Regions from separate parts of the Shewanella sp. 38A_GOM-205m genome, predicted to be linked through region 1. Evidence: riboswitches for the same ligand, from Rfam matches in the RefSeq annotation. Region 1 holds a riboswitch; the other holds the start of a gene.

The links. Region 1 has a riboswitch for thiamine pyrophosphate ahead of N512_RS22920 (TonB-dependent receptor). Riboswitches for the same ligand answer to the same signal wherever they lie in the genome.
Region 2: it holds a riboswitch for thiamine pyrophosphate, as region 1 does, so the genes downstream of both, thiC (phosphomethylpyrimidine synthase ThiC) here and N512_RS22920 (TonB-dependent receptor) in region 1, are expected to answer to the same signal.

Annotation. Positions count from the first base shown of each region.
Region 1 is NZ_JADP01000015.1:47,707-54,695, forward strand. Features, by position in the region: gene pnuC (nicotinamide riboside transporter PnuC) at 1-233, opposite strand, end outside; gene N512_RS0111750 (hypothetical protein) at 237-497, opposite strand; gene N512_RS22920 (TonB-dependent receptor) at 561-2,717, opposite strand; TPP riboswitch at 2,773-2,882, opposite strand; gene N512_RS0111760 (YcfL family protein) at 3,030-3,416, opposite strand; gene N512_RS0111765 (PaaI family thioesterase) at 3,434-3,886, opposite strand; gene N512_RS0111770 (PaaI family thioesterase) at 3,883-4,383, opposite strand; gene hinT (purine nucleoside phosphoramidase) at 4,380-4,736, opposite strand; gene N512_RS0111780 (M61 family metallopeptidase) at 4,977-6,731, shown strand; gene N512_RS0111785 (helix-turn-helix transcriptional regulator) at 6,728-6,989, opposite strand, start outside.
Region 2 is NZ_JADP01000002.1:66,412-73,400, reverse strand. Features, by position in the region: gene trhA (PAQR family membrane homeostasis protein TrhA) at 1-404, opposite strand, end outside; gene N512_RS23670 (hypothetical protein) at 1,010-1,873, shown strand; TPP riboswitch at 2,038-2,137, shown strand; gene thiC (phosphomethylpyrimidine synthase ThiC) at 2,365-4,461, shown strand; gene N512_RS23955 (bifunctional hydroxymethylpyrimidine kinase/phosphomethylpyrimidine kinase) at 4,463-6,989, shown strand, end outside.

The DNA of each region.
Region 1 (6,989 bases):
AGCGCCATCGCCATGTAATAGACATTGAGCACTGACTCCATCAGCAGCGCGACTTTCCAGAACAGCACAGTGTAGATGGCGGTGCTGGCAAAGGCTGCCGCCCAACACCAGATATTGGCTTTCATGGCCAGCAGCAGATAGGCCAAGGCCAATACCACAGCTACCGCTTCCCAGGCGCCCATACCCTGGGCCTGAGAGCCGGCCTCGGCGAGCCAGTGCCAGAATTCACTCATGGGTTATTCCCTGTGGCCCAAGTTCAGCTCACCGCCGATAAATTTACAGACAAACACCGCCTTGCCAAATTTCTCGTGCGCTGCCTGCATCTCAGTGGCCAGCATGGCCATCACCTCGGCATAATCACCGCACACCTGAGTAGCCATGGCATTGGTGGTTCTCTCTATGTTGGCATAACTGTCCAGGCGCTTGATAAACCATTGAATAGGCTCCAGATACTCATCGTGGAGCGGATACATGCTGATTTCGGCAGTTAACTTCATTTTACATCTCCTGTAATGAACCGGGGCGCTGCAACACGCCCCGGCCGACAACGGCTTATGCCATCAGATAAATTTGACCTTGAAGGTCACACCAATCTGGCGTGGGTCCCCGTAGCGGATATATTGCTTCTCGGCCCAGTCCTGATCCGGCTCATTGCCGAAGTAGAAACCGCGCACGCCGTATTTTTCATCGAACAGGTTGCGGCCCCAGAGGTAAACCGACCACTTGTCTGCCTCATAGCCCAGCTTGGCGTTGACCACTTGATAGTCTTCAGAGCGGGAGTCATTGCTGTCTGAATAGTAGAACGCACTCTTGCCACTGCTGTTGAGGTTGGTAAACCAGCCCATGTCATTGCGCCAGGTCATGCCGAGACTATAGGTCCATCTCGGCGAGTGGGCCAGTTCCCGGCCGCTGAGATCCACAGGGTTGCCATATTTATCCTGATACAGGTAATCACCGTATTCTGTCTGCAGATACCCAAGGCTGGTGTAGAACTGCAGTGAATCTGTGGGATACCAGTTGGCTTCCAGCTCGGCGCCATAGTTATTGGAGCTGCCGGCGTTTTCGGTGAACAGAATAAAGCGCTGGGGATCGACAGGATCCTGCAGCGAGGCCGCTACCTGCTGATCTTCCCTGTCCATAAAGAACAGTGCCAGACGAGTATCCAGCAAGCCATCGGCCCAACTGGATTTCAGCCCCAGTTCATAGTTGTAGAGGATTTCGGTATCGAACTCTTTCTTGTCGGCCAGCTCCTGGGGCAACGTCATATTGAAACCACCGGCCTTGTAGCCCCTGGCTATCCGAACATAGGCTTCATGGTGTTCAGCCAGTGCCTTGGACAGGGCAATATGGCCGCCCCACATGTTTTCCGATGGACTAAAGGCATCACCATTGCTGTCGCTGTAGTCACTCTCACGTCGCTCGAGACGAGCACCGATAGACAGGCTGTAACCCGCTCCCAGATCTGAGTCCAACTGGGCAAACACCGCATAGTTACTGGCGCTGTAGCGGGAAGTCAGCACTTCATCCGGCCAGCTGTTGTATTCAGAGTAGAGATCATTGTCCTCATCGAGATCCATAAAATAGAGCCCGGCCAGCCAGTCTGAGCTGCCGCCGAAAATCCGCCCGGCCTCGTTGGAGCTGAATCTGAACTCCTGTGACAGAGTGCGCCGCTCACCGCGTTTATCCCAGGTGTAATCGTACTCACAGGGTGCGCCGCCACACTCTTTCCCGGCCCAGTAATCCGGGTTGGCCCAATCACCGTCGTAACCGTGGTGATGATCTGTGGCGGCATAGCTTGACAGGGACACCAGCTCAAAAGCCTCAAAGCCGGTATAGCTCAGCTTGAGACTGGAGCCCGTGGTGCGCTGCTTGTCGACGCCTGGCGCATCGGTAATGGTATCGAAGCCGTTATTGTCCAGGGTCCAGGCATCATAACCATTGTCAAAATCGGCGTGCAGTAGAGTGAAGTCCGCCTGCAACTTGTCGGTGGCGTACCAGCGCAGCTTGATACGGCCGCTGAATTCATCACGCTCATTGGTATCGTCACGGCCCAGATACAGGTTGTCGCGATAACCGTTCTGCTTGTGTTGCTGCAGCGCCACACGGTAGAGCAACTTGCCGGAATCTGTCACTGGGCCGGAACTGAAGCCGCTGAAGGTTTGCAGATTATCATTACCGAGCGAGACTTCGGCGCCGTGCTCGAACACGTCTGTGGGATCATTGCTCTTGAGATAGATAAGACCGGCCAGGGCATTGGCGCCATAGCGGGTACCCTGGGGGCCGCGCAGCACTTCAAACTGCTGCAGGTCGTACAGGCTGGAAACGCTGCCCAGCCCGGAGAGATCGATATCGTCGATAATAAAGCCCACAGAGGAGTTGGGCGCTCCCTGGTATTGCTCCTGCTCACCTACACCGCGGATCTGGAAGTATCTTGGCCGGGAGCTGGCACCTGACCAGTTGAAGTTGGCCACATTACCCAGCATGTCTTCGAAATGCTCGGCGCCTTGATCTTCAATGCGCTGCTCATCGATAACAGTCACACTGGAGGGCATCTTCTCCAGCGTCAGGCCACGAAAGTCGCCGCTGACGACTATTACTTCCATGGCTTGTTGCTCATCTTGCTTTTCAACGCCGGGATTATCGGCGGCATGAACGGGTGCCCACAGCAGCATCTGAATGGTGCTGGCAAGCAGAGTAGGTACGGTAAACTTGGACATAGGACCTCAAATATTCACAGTTTGAGATCCGGCAATAAGAAAGCGAGTTGAAAGTGCACGAATTGTGGCCCATTCCTACGCCGGTACTAGCCGGATCAGGTTCTAAGGGTTCGTCATACGACATCTCAGTCAACCGCAATGCGGTAAACACCCCTTGGCGCGGGCCAGTATACACGAGTTACCAACAAAAGTGAGCCAGGTTGCCAAATTGTACCTGAGGGCATAAAAAAACCGCCCACTCCAATACTCCCGAGTGTTGAGCATTCAACGGGAATAATGGCTCGGGCGGCAGTGGTGCCGAGGTTTCAACTTTTAGTTTGAAAAGGCCTCGCGCACATAGATCTCAAAACGGCTGGCGGTCGGATTCGGCGCCACGGCGCTCACCTGCAACTGCTGTTTACCATGCAGCTTGACCGACTTCCAGGACACACCTTCATCATCCAGGGTATAGCCGCTGGCATCATACCAGGTGAACTTGTACTGAATGCGCATATCGGTAGCGACCTTGCTGCTGATGGTGGCTGTGCCTCTGAGCAAGCCGCCCTCGCCTCTGGCCATAAGATCACCCACACTCACAGAGCGGGCGAAGCTGCTGTTGTCTGCTCGGGTTTCACCGGTCGAGCTGGCATACACCCCGGCCGTATGGTTGGCGCAGCCTGCCAGAGCCAGCAGGGTTGCTACTACCAAGACTTTTTTCATCTGCCAATCCCTTATTCTCAATCAATCAAAAAGTGCGCCCTGGCCGTTGCAATCAACTGTTTGCGGTTGGTTTGCCAGCAGTCGATATTGACATTGGCTACTCGCCGCCCCTGACGGGTTATTCGGCACTCGGCGAAACTGTCCTTATGATAACCGGCGCGTAAATAGTCGATGGAAAAATCAACCACCTTGGGCACCTTACTGGTTTGCATAAACACCATAAGCTGGATGATGGCCGACATCTCCATAAACCCGGCTATCACGCCACCGTGAATGGCCGGCAGTACCGGGTTACCTATGTTGTCATCTTTGGCCGGCAGACGAAACACCAGTTCATCGCCAAACCTGTCCACCTGCATGCCGATAAAGCGAGCATAGGGAACATGCTCAAGCAAGTGACTGAAATCATTGGTTTCTGTCACTTTAGCAACTATGCTTTTTACATCCATGGATGCCTTGGGATCTGTCATTTTGTTTCCTCACCCATCAGTGCCTTGCGGAAAGTATCCCCTATCATTTCAGGGCTTATCCGCATAAAGGAGCCAACCGCATGGGCTATGGGGTCGTCTATGCTGTCCTGATAGGCAATGGCCCGGGTGAACGCGACGCTGGATGACAATTTATAACACTCGGCAAAACCATACACCGGCTTGTGGGGCTCGGCAGGCTTCATATAGTCGACCCGCAGATCCAGAGTTGGCGAGATCTCCAGCGAACCATATTTGTCCTTGATGGCACAAACCACGGCGCAACCACTGGCAGTATCCATCAATGTGGTGATAACCCCACCATGAATAACCCCGGTTTCAGGGTAACCCACCAGCTCGGTGCTGTAAGGCAATTCTATCAGTACATGGTGCTCACTGGCCTCATGCACCTTGAGCCCAAGACGGCGGCACTGGGCCAACTGGTTGACGAAACGGGTAGCCAGAGTCGTCAGCGGGAAAAACTCCGGATTCACTTTCATGACGCTGAACTCACCATAGGCCCCAAGGCTTTACCGCCAAGCAGATGCATGTGGATATGAAACACTTCCTGGCCGCCATGTTCATTACAGTTAATGATTAAACGATAACCGTCCTCGGCGATCCCGGCCTCGGCGGCCAGCTTGGCAGCCACAGTCACCATACGGCCTATGGCCTGCTCATCCGAGGCCTTGGCGTCATTGACTGTGGGGATCAGATGATTGGGCACTATCAGTACATGGGTGGGCGCCTTGGGATTGATATCCCGAAAGGCGGTTACCAATTCGTCCTGATACAGAATGTCCGTGGGGATTTCACGGCGGATAATTTTGCTGAATATGGTTTCTTCGGCCATTTTGCCACTCTCCGGTGTGTCGGTTCAGACTCGGCCCAAGGGCCAAACCTCTGTGTTCTTGGCAGTATAATACCATTCGGCCCGGAGATGTAATCGGCCACGGCGATTTGAACCCCAAGCCATTTAAAACTCGGCAGCAATTGCCGCAGCCTGGCTTTTTTGGCAGCATTGTCGCCATGCTCAGCCGGATATGAGCCAATTTGGCTCCCGGCACTCGCCAACGATTCATACGGATATCAGATGATCAGTTATCAGATTTGCCCCATAGATCCCCACGCTCACCTGTTCGAGGTCAAAATCACCATTCAGGCACCGGCTCCGAAACAGGAACTTTGGTTGCCATCCTGGATCCCGGGCAGCTACATGGTTCGCGATTTTTGTCGCAATATCATAGATCTTAAAGCCTTTGATGAGCTGGAGCGTCCGCTCAGCATTACTCAGCTTGACAAGCAGCGCTGGCTGATAGATTCCAATGCCGAATCGCTGCAACTGCGCTACTCGGTTTATGCCTGGGATATGTCGGTGCGCAGCGCCCACCTGGATCAGACCCACGGCTTTTTCAACGGCAGCAGCGTCTTTTTGGCGGTGGCCGGCAAAGAGCTTGAGCCGCTGGAGCTGGAAATTCTGCCCCCGGAGGAGGAAGCCAACTGGCAGCTGGCAACAACCCTGAGTCGAATCGAGGGTGAAGAGTGGCAGTTCGGCCGTTTCAGCGCCGCCAACTATGATGAGCTTATCGACCATCCGGTGGAAATAGGCACCTTTACCCACGGCAGCTTTGAGGCCTGTGGCGTGCGCCATGATGTGATACTGACCGGGCGTCACCGCTGTCACATGCCCAGACTGCTTGACGATCTCAAGGCTATTTGCGAGAGCCAGATCCGCCTCTTCGGTGAAGCGCCGTTTGAGCGCTACCTGTTTATGACCCAGGTATTGGGCAATGGCTTTGGAGGACTGGAACACAGAGCCTCCACCGCCCTGCACTGCTCCCGTAAGGATCTGCCGCTGAGTATGGAGATGCCGGTCAACAAGGATTACCGTACTTATCTGTCGCTCTGCAGTCACGAATACTTCCACAGCTGGAACGTCAAACGCATTAAGCCTGCCAGCTTCATTCCCTATGCGCTGGAGGCTGAGAGCTACACCCGTCAGCTGTGGGCTTATGAAGGTATCACTTCCTACTATGATGACCTGATGACACTCAGAGCCAACAGGGTTTCCAATGAGCAGTATCTGGAGATGCTATCCCAGACCATGACCCGGGTGTATCGGATGCCGGGCAGGCAGTTGCAGAGCCTGACAGATTCGAGCTTCAATGCCTGGACCAAGTTCTACAAACAGGATGAAAACGCCGCCAACGCCATCGTCAGCTATTACACCAAGGGAGCTTTGTTTGCCCTGTATCTGGACTTGACTCTGAGACTGGAAACCCAGGGAAAATACACACTGGATAACCTGATGCAAAAGCTGTGGCAGGCCTTTGGCAGTCAGGGTATAGGCACTGAAGATGACTCCCATCGCCACCTCTACGAGGAGCTGCTTGGCCGGGATGCCAGCGCAGAATTTGCCTTTGTGGATAATACCCAAGAGTTGCCACTGGCGCCCCTGCTGGCGCAATTCGGAATCGAGATGCAGCTTCGCAGTGCCCAAGGCGCTCAGGATCAGGGCGGCGGGGATGTTGAGGGGCAAAAAATCGGCTTCGGAGCCCGCTACAAGGCTGAAGCCCTGGGGTTAAGGATTGTGAGTGTGACCAACGGCAGCGCGGCTCACAGCGCCGGGCTCGCGGCTCAGGATCTGCTGATTGCCGCCAATGGTCTGCAGGTCAGCGCTCAATTTGAAAATGAACTGCAACAATATGAGCCCGGCGATAGTCTGGAGCTGCACTTCTTCCGCCGTGATGAACTGATGACAGGCCAACTGCCTATCAACCCGGCGGCAATAGATACTGTGTCACTCAAGCTCACCGATCCAGCCAAAGCCAAGGCCTGGCTGGGTTAAGAGCCTTGACTCTCGGCCACATCGGCCATCAAGTGACGCTGGGCCCAGGCCATCACCTGGGCTCGGTTGCTTAAATTCAGTTTGCGAAACACCCGATAGAGATGGGTCTTGACCGTACTTTCACTGACATAGAGGGAAGTGGCAATCTGTTGATTACTGAGCCCGGCCAGTAGCGCCTGCAGCACCTCCCGCTCCCTGAAAGTCAGCACATCGCCACTAAGCTCTCCCTTGGCCAGCCGGGATTGCAACTCAAAAGGA
Region 2 (6,989 bases), on a different contig from region 1:
CCCCCCAATGCCAACGACCAGATGGCTATCAGCACCCATTCTTCCTGGGCATCGGCCAAAGTAATTAACATCAGCGGGGTATAGGTTCCGGCGATTAACAGATAGATGGCGCAGTGATCCAGCATCTTGAGGCGCCGTTTCCACACAGGGTGAGGAATGCTGTGATACAGGGTCGAGCAGAGGAACAGCAGGATAATACTGCCGCCATAGATGGTTACACCTGTTAACTGAATGGCATCCAGCGAATGCCAGCCCTTGAGCAACATCAGCATCAATCCCAGAATGCCGGCAATCACCCCCAAACCATGGCTGACGGCATTGGCTATCTCTTCATTCAGACTATATCCAGCGGAAAACTGGCCATTGAACTGGGCTTCGGCTGCTGGGGTTTTGCTGTTGGGCATGATTGACTCTCTGGTTCGACCTCATTGAAAGTGAGTCTAACAGCGCCGTAGCGCCATGGCTAGATAAAAGTGTACAGGTGTTCGCTGAGATGGATTTATTCTTTGAACCGTATCGTCTGCATTTTTTGCAAACGTCTAATGTTGCACCTTAACAACTCGTTGCCCGGCTTCCAAGTCGCTTTTTACGGTTATTTTGTTCAGAGGATTCCGTCAATCTTATTCGACAAGGGTTTTACTTGTTTTGCTTGAAGCCGTAGACTTGAGCTTGTAGCGTAAATTGCTTTTCAAACAAGGGAATGAACTTTTTGCCGAGGGTTTTTCTCTAACACTGAGTTTACATTCAGCGACGGATAAATCAGCGGCTTATGCCTTCTCTTCCAGAAAAGTTTATTGCCAGCCGAGACGAAAGCTCGGCGGCAATGGCAAGCTTGAGCATCAGCATCCCGGGTAGGGATGCTGCCTTTGAGCTTGGTCTGGATGACATCATTAATCCCTGTTCCTGCCAACCAAGCCATTCTCAATCACATTCGATTGCCCCTTTCTTTGCCCTATCGCCTTTTAGTCAACAGCTTGGGTTTCAACCCCAATGCCTGGCGCAAGTTGGCATGGCTAAAAAAGCAGAGCAGGGGGATGGTGAGGCAAAGGGCAACGCCTTCAGCAGTTGGACTGCGGCGGGAGCCGTGCACTTAGTACTATTGCTGGGGATATCCTGGTTTTGGCAGCAGGCCGAATGGCAAAGAGTGGTGACAGAGCCTGCCAAACCCAAGGCGCTGCAATCCTATCTGTATTTCAGTCAGCCCAGCCCAAAACCGTTAACGCCAGTGCCGGAAGCCTTGGCCGAAGAAGCAATAACCCAGCCCAAGGAAGCGATAGAGGTTCAAAAAGCTGAGCAACAAAAACAGGCCGCCGAAGAGTCAGAGCAAGAGACTGAACAAGTGGCTGTTCAAGACCAGAAAGAGCAAAGGATCCCCAAGACTCGGGATCAAAGCGTTAAGCCTATTGGTAGAGTCATTGAAGAAACGAAAAATGCAGCCGTACCTGCGCCCGAGCGAGCAAATGACTTTAGACCGCAGCCGGCAGAGCAAGCTCAGCTGGACTTCAGTTCAAACGCATTAAAGTCTGCCCGAAAAGTATTGCAACACTCTCAACAGCAGGCGCTGCAGCAGTTATCACAGCAATATGCGGATAAGGCCACGGGACGCAAGAGCCTCAGTGAAATGGATGGGGAGATGGAGGTGCTTTGGGTCAATGACGCCGATGATTTCAATAAAGTGGCCAGTCTGGATCTGCCGCTCGACCCTAACCGTATCGTCAAGGATGGTGATACCTGCTATCGAGTCGTCAAGGTGCCGACTCCACTCAATCCCTATGCCGAAAACTTGGGTTTTCCATTTAAGTGCGGTCAGACAGAGATGGAAAAAGCGCTCAAGGAGGCGGTGGCCAGCCGTCTAAAGCGGCTTGGTAAGTGAGTTTTGCAATCAATTTATTTGACTTGAAATAAATTTTTTGTTCAATTTTTGCGAGTATTTTCATTTAATTCAAATAATTAAATTGTGATTTTAATAGGTTTGAACCTGCGGCGAGTTTTGTTATTGGGCTTGTTTCCCGCTTCGGCTTGTGCTTATACTCGGCAGCAATCTTGTCGGAGTGCCCTCTGGGCTGAGACCGTTTATTCGGGATCCGTTGAACCTGATCAGGCTAGCACCTGCGAAGGAAACAAGCATTCAGCTGCAGCATTACCGCAGCCACTGCGAGCAAAAATCTATGCCAAAGGCTAAAAGAGCCGAGGCGATATCTGGCTTCTCAAGCGGACATTGAACTGACCTGAAACCACGAGGTCAGTCTGCCAACACCGCCGGAGGAGGACTCCAAATCAAGGAGTTTAACCAGTCAGCTTGCGCCGCTTATTATTCAACTCTCCTGACAAGCAATTTCATTTTCCAAAAGAGTGAGCTTGCTTATGTCAAATCGTCAATCCAATCGTCGTCAAACCCGTGAGGCCGCCCAGGCCTTTATCGATAACCTTAAACCCTTGCAGCATCCCAATTCACAGAAGCTGTTTGTTCAGGGCTCCCGGGCCGATATTCAGGTTGCCATGCGCCAAATCAGGCAGACAGACACCCGAATACCAACCCAAGATGGCAGTGAGCAATTTGAACCCAATCCCGCCGTACGTGTTTATGATTGTGCCGGCCCTTATTCAGATCCCAACGCGGCTATCAATGTGCGCCAGGGCCTGGATAAACTGCGCCAGGGCTGGATCTTAGAGCGTGATGATACGCAAGAGCTGACTTCGGTCAGCTCCAGTTTTACCCAGCAGAGGCTGGCGGATGAAGGGCTGGATCATTTGAGATTCGACGCTTTGCCCAAACCGCGCCGGGCCAAGCCGGGTAAGCGGGTGACCCAATTGCATTACGCCCGCGCCGGCATTATCACTCCTGAAATGGAATATATCGCCATTCGTGAAAATATGGCCCGGGCCAACGAAGCGCTTGCCAAAGATCCGCAACTGGCCCGCAAAGCCAAAGGAGAAGCCTTTGGCGCTATAGTTGCCACGCCGATAACCCCTGAGTTTGTTCGCAGCGAAGTGGCCCGTGGCCGCGCCATTATTCCCGCCAACATCAACCATCCGGAAGCTGAGCCTATGATTATCGGCCGCAACTTTTTGGTGAAGGTCAACGCCAATATCGGTAATTCGGCGGTGACCTCTTCCATCGAGGAAGAGGTGGAAAAACTGGTGTGGGCCACCCGTTGGGGCGCCGATACGGTAATGGATCTGTCCACCGGCCGTTATATCCACGAAACCCGTGAATGGATAGTACGCAACTCGCCTGTGCCCATAGGTACCGTGCCCATCTATCAGGCGCTGGAAAAGGTCAACGGCATTGCCGAAGATCTCAGCTGGGAAGTGTTTCGCGACACCCTGATAGAGCAGGCCGAACAAGGAGTGGATTACTTCACCATTCATGCCGGGGTCTTGCTGCGCTATGTGCCCATGACGGCCAATCGGGTGACCGGCATGGTATCCCGCGGCGGCTCCATTATGGCAAAGTGGTGCCTGAGCCATCATAAGGAAAACTTCCTCTACAGCCATTTCCGCGACATCTGTGAGCTTTGCGCCGCCTATGATGTGTCACTGTCGCTCGGTGACGGCATGCGCCCCGGCTCGATTGCCGATGCCAACGACGAGGCTCAGTTTGCCGAGCTGGAAACCTTGGGTGAACTGGTGAAAATCGCCTGGGAATACGATGTGCAGACCATAATCGAAGGGCCGGGCCATATTCCGATGCAGCTGATCAAGGAGAATATGGACAAGCAGCTTGAGTACTGTGATGAGGCGCCTTTCTACACCTTGGGGCCCCAGACCACGGATATTGCGCCCGGCTACGATCATTTCACCTCTGGCATAGGCGCGGCGATGATTGCCTGGTACGGCTGCGCCATGCTCTGTTATGTGACTCCCAAGGAGCATCTGGGCTTGCCAAACAAAGAGGATGTTAAACAAGGGCTTATTGCATACAAAATTGCGGCACATGCCGCCGATGTCGCCAAGGGACATCCAGGCGCCCAGCTGCGCGACAATGCGTTGTCCAAGGCCAGATTCGAGTTTCGCTGGGAAGATCAATACAACCTGGGGTTGGATCCCGATACCGCCCGGGCGTTCCACGATGAATCCCTGCCTCAGGAGTCTGCCAAGGTGGCGCATTTTTGCTCCATGTGCGGCCCCAAGTTCTGCTCGATGAAAATCACCCAGGATGTACGCGACTATGCAGCGTCTTTGGTTACGTCTCAGGTGGCTTCGGGGGATTCGTCAGGGACAGACTCGGCAGAGCGCCAAACCGAGCCAGTGCAGGCAGAAGAACTGATGGCACAGCCGCTGGAAGTACTGGATGCCGAGGCGGGGATGGCGCGGATGTCGGCGCAGTTCAAGGCCGGTGGCAGCGCCCTGTATCATCCGGCTACAGCAAGCGAAAAGTCCTTGTCCAATCCAAAACCCGAGTCCAATCCCAAACCCAAGTCCGAGCCAGAGGCTGCACGCTATGAAGAGGAAGCCTGAAATGGCGGCTGATAAAAGGCCGATAGTCTGGAGCATAGCCGGCTCAGACAGTGGCGGCGGCGCCGGTATCCAGGCCGATCTGGCCACCTTCAGTAATCTTGGCTGTCATGGCTGCTCTGTCATCACCACTTTGACCGCCCAGAGCAGTGTGGCAGTGACGCTAACCGAGGCGGTGAGCGAGGAGATGTTGCTGGCGCAGCTCAATGCTCTGCTCGGTGACTTGCCGCCCAAGGCGATAAAAATCGGTTTGCTCGCCAATCAAGCGCAGTTGCAGCTGCTTTGTGACTGGTTGGCTCGGCACCTGCCTGATGTTCCTTTGGTGGTCGACCCTGTCATGGTGGCCAGTTGCGGCGATGCACTCTCAAAGAGCACTGCAACGGGCGCAGCGCGGCTCGATTACCGGCCGCTGGCGGCGCTCTCCACTGTGCTGACCCCGAATATTCACGAGCTGGCGTTGCTGAGTCACAGCGATATTCATGACTTTCCTTCCTGGCAAGATGCGGCAACTTGCCTGGCAAACGAACTGCCTTGCCATCTCTTGGCCAAGGGCGGGGATTTCGAGGCGGGGATCGCGCGCGGCCTGGCAGAAGACTTACTGCTTTTTAAAGACTTGCCTCACAGCTCCGGGTTGCATCAACGGCAGGGGTTTGTGTTGGCGAGCCCAAGGCAAGCATCCAGTAATAACCATGGCAGCGGCTGCACGTTATCCAGTGCCATAGCGGCATTTCTGGCCCACGACTGGATCTTGCCCGATGCCCTAATCCTGGCCAAGGCCTATATCAATGGCGCCTTGGCGCAGAGCTATCGGGTAGGCCGTGGTCCCGGCCCCTTAGGTCGGCCCGGGGCTTGTCTGGCCGCCGGGTTTATGCCTGTCATCTGGCCGCTGGAGGATTATCCCTGGGCCAACCCAGCCCAGGTGCTCGGCGCCCCTTGGCTTGCAGCGCCAACCTCTGCTGATGCTGTTAGTGCTAAAGGCGTTGGTGTTAAAGGCGTTAGTGCTGAAGGCTTTAAAACACTGCCTCATAATTTAGGTATCTACCCGGTCGTGGCCGATGTCGAATTGCTGGAAGCCTTACTCAAGGCAGGTTGCCGCACCATTCAATTGCGTCTCAAGCAGGAAGTGCTGCCCGGCTCGAGCGCCGAGCAGGCGATCATTCGCGCCATCGCGCTCGGGCGCCAATACCAGGCGCGGGTCTTTATCAATGATCACTGGCAACAGGCCATTGCCCACGGCGCCTTTGGTGTGCATTTGGGCCAGGAGGATCTCAGCCAGGCATCCCTTGAGGCCATCCAAGGGGCCGGTCTGGCGCTGGGGTTATCCAGTCATGGTTATTTCGAGGCGCTGCTTGCATTGCGCCACAGGCCCAGTTATCTGGCCCTCGGACATATCTTTGCCACCAAGACCAAAGTAATGCCATCTCTGCCCCAGGGACTGGCGCGCCTTGGCGCCTACAGCGAAACTTTCGGCTCCTTGCTGCCGACGCTCGCCATTGGCGGCATTGACGAGCATAACCTCGATGCCGTCAAGCATACCGGTGTGGCCAATGTCGCCGTGGTGCGGGCCATTACCGAGGCCGCCGAACCGGTAACGGCCTTCAGGCGCCTGACACAAAGCTGGTTAGGGCGAGCAGCCCCGATTGCAAGCGGGATTAGCTATGCTCAGCAAAATGCCGGGCTTCAGGACGATGTCGGGGTTCAGGAAGGTGCAGCTGAGCAGGAAAATACTGGAGTTCAGGACTGTGCTGGGGTTCAGGACTGTGCCGGGCTGAGCGACCGCGACTTTATCCGTTACGGCAGTCAGTTGCTGCTGCCCAGAGTCTCAGAAGCGGGGCAGCTCGCCTTACGGGCCAAGACGGTCGCCATAGTGGGGCTCGGAGGCCTTGGTCATCATTTGGCGCACTCTTTGGCCGCCGCCGGAGTAGGGCGTCTCATTCTTATCGATCCCGATATTGTCGAGCTGGGTAATCTGCCGAGGCAACTGCTCTACAACGAGCAGGATATAGGCCGTTTGAAGGTCGACGTGGCCAAGGGAAAGCTAGGGCGCGATTATCCAAACTGCCTGATTGAGATTGACCCCAAGCTATTTGGCCCCAAGAGCGCGGAGCTTATTAGTGAGGCGTCACTGGTATTGGATGCCAGCGACAATTTCCTTTGCCGTCATAACCTTAACCAAGCCTGTGTGAAGCTGGGCAAAGAGTTGATTGCGGCGGCGATCAGCGCCGATTCCGGCCTGCTGTGTCATACCGCCCCTTGGCTTAACCCCGAGGCGGGCTGTTATGAATGCCTGTTCCCGCGGGATAGCACAGGCTCGGGGCGCTGTCGCGACATGGGGGTGCTGGGCCCGGCGGTGCAAACCCTGGCGGCGATGCAGTCGCTGGCAGCCATCAATACCCTGCTTGGAGAGCGCAGCACCCTGGGACGCCTCATCAGCTTGGATTGCCGAACCTTAAGCGTGCGTGAGGCTGCGCTTTGCGCCGACCCGGCATGTCTTTGCTGTCAAACCCAATCTCAGGCTGGAAATCAAACCG